2 regions of the Xanthomonas sp. WHRI 8932A genome follow, and region 2 is predicted to be linked to the other one. Evidence: predicted binding sites of a transcription regulator. Region 2 holds the regulator's gene; the other holds the start of a gene.

Region 1 (2,185 bases), on a different contig from region 2:
CCGCTGCTGCGGCACCGGCAGCAGCTGAAGCACCTGCAGCACCGGCTGCCGAGTAATCGGCATGCAATGCGGCCGCTCCATGCTGGGCGGCCGCAGCCCCGACGGGTCCATCGCGACCCGTCGCTGAGGCCACCAAAGATTTTTACGGGGGCGGCCCGCACGCTGCACCGTCTCCTCACTGGCGGAACACTTCCGCCGTACGCATTCGTCCATACGAGGTAATTCCATGGAAATCACTGCTTCCCTGGTCAAGGAACTGCGCGAGCGCACCGGCGCCGGCATGATGGAGTGCAAGAAAGCACTCGTCGAAAACGCTGGCGACATCGATGCCGCTGCCGAGTGGCTGCGCAAGTCGGGTCTGGCCAAGGCCGACAAGAAGGCCGACCGCGTTGCTGCCGAAGGCCGCATCGCCACCGCACAGGCCGGCGGCAAGGCCGTGCTGGTCGAAGTCAATTCCGAGACCGACTTCGTCGCCAAGGATGAGAACTTCCTGGCCTTCACCGAGGTTGTGGCCAACGCCGCACTAAACTCCGACGTCGCCGATGCCGAAGCGCTGAAGAGCGTCAAGCTGGACAGCGGCGAGACCATCGAAGAGCGTCGCGCGGCGGTCATCGCCAAGGTTGGCGAGAACCTGCAGGTGCGTCGCCTGGCCCGTATCGACAGCGCCAACAACGTCGCGGCCTACGTGCACGGCGGCCGTATCGGCGTGCTGGTCGAGCTGAAGGGTGGCGACATCGAGCTGGCACGCGGCATTGCCATGCACATCGCCGCAATGAACCCGCCGCACATCAAGGCATCCGACGTCCCGGCCGAGTTTGTCGCCAAGGAAAAGGAAATCGAACTGGCCAAGATGTCCGAAAAGGACAAGTCCAAGCCGGCCGAGATCCTGGAAAAGATCATCAGCGGCAAGATCAGCAAGATCGTCAACGAAGTCACGCTGTACGGCCAGCCGTATGTGCTGAACACCGATCAGACCGTCGAGCAGGCCGTCAAGGCCGCTGGTGCCGACGTGATCGGCTTCCAGCGCCTGGCCGTTGGCGAAGGCATCGAGAAGGTGGTGGAAGACTACGCCGCCGAAGTGATGAAGCAGGCCGGTCTGGCCTGATCTTCGCCACAGAGTGAAAAAAGCCGCGGCCATGCCGCGGCTTTTTTTTGCCTGCGAATCCGCGCTACATCGAAGCGCGCGAAACTGAAACGCACACATCCGTGGTGCCCGCAACCGGCCTCGACGCTATAGATGTCGTCGGCCGTGCCGCTAAACCTAGATGCCAAGCAGACTCTCAGCACCCCTCACGCATGCGTTCCAGCGCAGCGACTGCGAGCCGTGGCGTGCTCAAACTCACCGAACGCAGCTGTATGCTTGCGTTCACTGTTGGCGATGACTCATGCAACCAGATCTCCAGGCCGCCCTGCACTACTGCCGTAACCTGCCATCGCCACCCGGCGTCGCGCTGCGCATCATCGAGCTGGCGCAGGACCCGGATGTGGACATGACCACCACCGCGAAAGTCATCGGCATGGACATCGCCCTGAGCGCACGCATGCTGCGCGTGGCCAACTCACCGCTGTACGCCAGCCGCCGCCGTGTCGACAACCTCGGCCAGGCACTCACCATGCTCGGCCTCAACGCGACCCTGAGCCTGGCGCTGGGGTTTTCGATGGTGCACGGCGTGCGCAGCACCTTCGTCGCGCACCCGTTGCATGAGCGCATCTGGCGTCGTGCCGGGCTATGCGCGCTGGCCAGTCGCATCCTGGGTCAGGCCTATGGCATCCGCAAACCCGAAGAATTGATGCTGGCCGGCCTGCTGCAGGACATCGGCAAGCTGGCACTGCTGCAAGGCGCGCCCGAGCTGTATGCGCCGCTGCTGGAACAGGCGCCCGACAATGCATCGCTGCTGGATGCCGAACGCGAACACCTGGGTGCCACCCACGCCGAAATCGGCGCCTGGCTTGCGCACCAGTGGCAGTTACCGCACTACCTGCAGAACGCGATCGCGAAAAGCGAAGAAGAACCGTCAGGCCTGGAGCCCTTCATGGCCTGCGTCGCGCTGTCCGGACGTCTGGCCGACATCTGGCTCTCCGCCAGCGCGGCTACCGCCACCGAGCATGCGCAGCGCCAGGCGCAGGACGTGCTGGAACTGGATGCCGAACGCTTCGAAAAAGTGATCGAACGCATCGCCGAATC
Region 2 (2,185 bases):
CCAGTGCATCAAGCGCACCTTGCAGACGCTCGATCAACGCAGCGCGTTCGGCATTCGTCTCCACGGTGGCGTTCATCAGGCGGTCGCCGCCAGACGTTCGAACACCTTGCCCAGCTTTTCTTCCAGCGTCTGCGCGGTGAACGGCTTGATGATGTAGCCGTTGACGCCGCACTGCGCCGCTTCGATGATCTGCTCGCGCTTGGCTTCGGCGGTCACCATCATCACCGGCAGGTGCTTGAGCTTGGCGTCGGCGCGGATGTTGCGCAGCAGGTCGATGCCGGTCATGCCGGGCATGTTCCAGTCCGTCACCACGAAATCGAACGGGCCAGAGCGCAATGCAGCCAGCGCGCTGTTGCCGTCTTCGGCCTCTGCGGTATTGGTGAAGCCGAGATCTGCCAACAGATTCTTGACGATACGTCGCATCGTCGAGAAGTCGTCCACGATCAGGATCCGCATGTTCTTATTCACATCAAGCTCCTAACACGAAAAAATACGCGAAAAAATTAGTCGTCAATTTCGACACCGGCGTCGGCCAGTTCGAAGACTTTGAGGCGGCCGCGCAAACGCACTACGGCCTGGCCATGGATCTGGCAGACGCGCGACTCGCTGACACCGAGCACAGCGCCGATTTCCTTCAGGTTCAATTCCTGTTCGTAGTACAGCGACAGCACCAGCTGCTCGCGCTCTGGCAACTGGCCGATGGCCTTGCCCAGCTCGCGGCCGAATTCGCCACGCTCCATCATCTGCTGCGGGTTGGGGCCACCCTTGGCGGTGGTGTCCAGCTCGCCGTGATCTTCGATGCGCGATTCTAGGCTCAGCACCTGGCCGCGTGCGGCGTCTTCCATCAGGCGCAGGTAATCGGGCAACGGCATTTCCATCGCGGCGGCCACTTCGGTGGCGGCGGCGGCGCGGCCGGTGTTCTGCTCGATCTTGCGCACTGCGGCGGCAGCGTCGCGGGCACGGCGGTGCACCGAACGCGGCACCCAGTCGCCACGGCGAATCTCGTCGATCATCGAGCCGCGGATACGGATCGACGCATAGGTTTCGAACGAGGCGCCCTGGTCGGAGTCGTAACTGCGCGATGCTTCGATCAGGCCGATCATGCCGGCCTGGATCAGGTCGTCCACTTCCACGCTGGCCGGCAGACGCGCCGCCAGATGGTGGGCGATGCGGCGGACCAGATCGGCGTGCTGGGTCACCACGTCGTTGGCGTTATTGCGCTGCACGGCGCGGTACTGCGCGGTGGCCGTGGTTGCGGTAGCAGTGCTCATGCGGCCACTCCCCGTTGGATGATGCGTTCGACAAAGAACTCGACGTTGCCGCGCGGCACGGTGGGAGCCTGCCAGCGCGAGGTACGGCGTGCGATTTCGGCAATGGCCTGCGCCGACGGACTGGCGGGGTAGGCCTTGATGACGGGTTGCTGACGCTGTACCGACAGGCGCAACCAGTCGTCCTGCGGCACGTGGCCGAGATAGTTCAGCGACACATCGCCGAGGAATTTTTCGCAGACGCGCGAGAGCTTGTCGTACAGCAGGCGGCCTTCGTTGGGGTCGCGCACCATGTTGGCGATGATCTGCAGGCGGTCCACGCCGCGTTCGCGCGAGAGCACCTTGATCAGCGCGTAGGCGTCGGTGATCGAGGCCGGCTCGTCGCAGACCACCACCACGGTGTCCTGAGCGGCCTGGCAGAAGGTCAGCACGCTGTCGGTGATGCCGGCGGCGGTGTCGATGACCATCACGTCCAGGTCGCGTTCCAGTTCGGAGAACACATTGACCAGGCCGATGTGCTGGGCCGGAGCCAGTTCCGCCATGTGGCGGCGACCGGAGGCGGCCGGCACCACCAACACGCCGCCCGGGCCTTCGATGATCACTTCATCGAGCGTGCAGCGGCCGGCGATCAGGTCGGCCAGGGTGAACTTGGGCGAGAGTCCCAAGACCACATCCAGGTTGGCCAGGCCAAGGTCGGCATCCAGCAGCAGCGTGCGTTTGCCCATGTCGGCAAGCGCCACGGCCAGGTTGGCGGAGATGTTGGTTTTGCCCACGCCGCCCTTGCCACCGGTCACGGCAATCGTGCGCACCGGGCCCAAAGGCTCGGGACGGGTCGCCGTCAGGGGGAAGGCGTTGGTCAGCTTTGCGTATTCACGCGACTGCATGGTTGTGCTCCGGAGTACAGGGCTTATCGGCAG

What was found. The regulator FliA, encoded in region 2, starts transcription of late flagellar genes. The targets are predictions, from matches to a motif close to TAAAGTTTNNCNNNCNNNGGCCGATAA.
Region 1: VC212_RS01365 (GGDEF domain-containing protein) is a predicted target of FliA. The motif match lies at 1,233-1,259, and genes of this name have one in related genera.

The regions. Positions count from the first base shown of each region.
Region 1 covers NZ_JAYGQQ010000001.1:309,861-312,045, forward strand. Annotated here, with positions in the region: gene rpsB (30S ribosomal protein S2) at 1-56, shown strand, start outside; gene tsf (translation elongation factor Ts) at 227-1,105, shown strand; gene VC212_RS01365 (GGDEF domain-containing protein) at 1,386-2,185, shown strand, end outside.
Region 2 covers NZ_JAYGQQ010000007.1:345,549-347,733, forward strand. Annotated here, with positions in the region: gene VC212_RS13705 (protein phosphatase CheZ) at 1-76, opposite strand, end outside; gene cheY (chemotaxis response regulator CheY) at 76-468, opposite strand; gene VC212_RS13715 (RNA polymerase sigma factor FliA) at 504-1,271, opposite strand; gene VC212_RS13720 (MinD/ParA family protein) at 1,268-2,152, opposite strand; gene flhF (flagellar biosynthesis protein FlhF) at 2,139-2,185, opposite strand, start outside.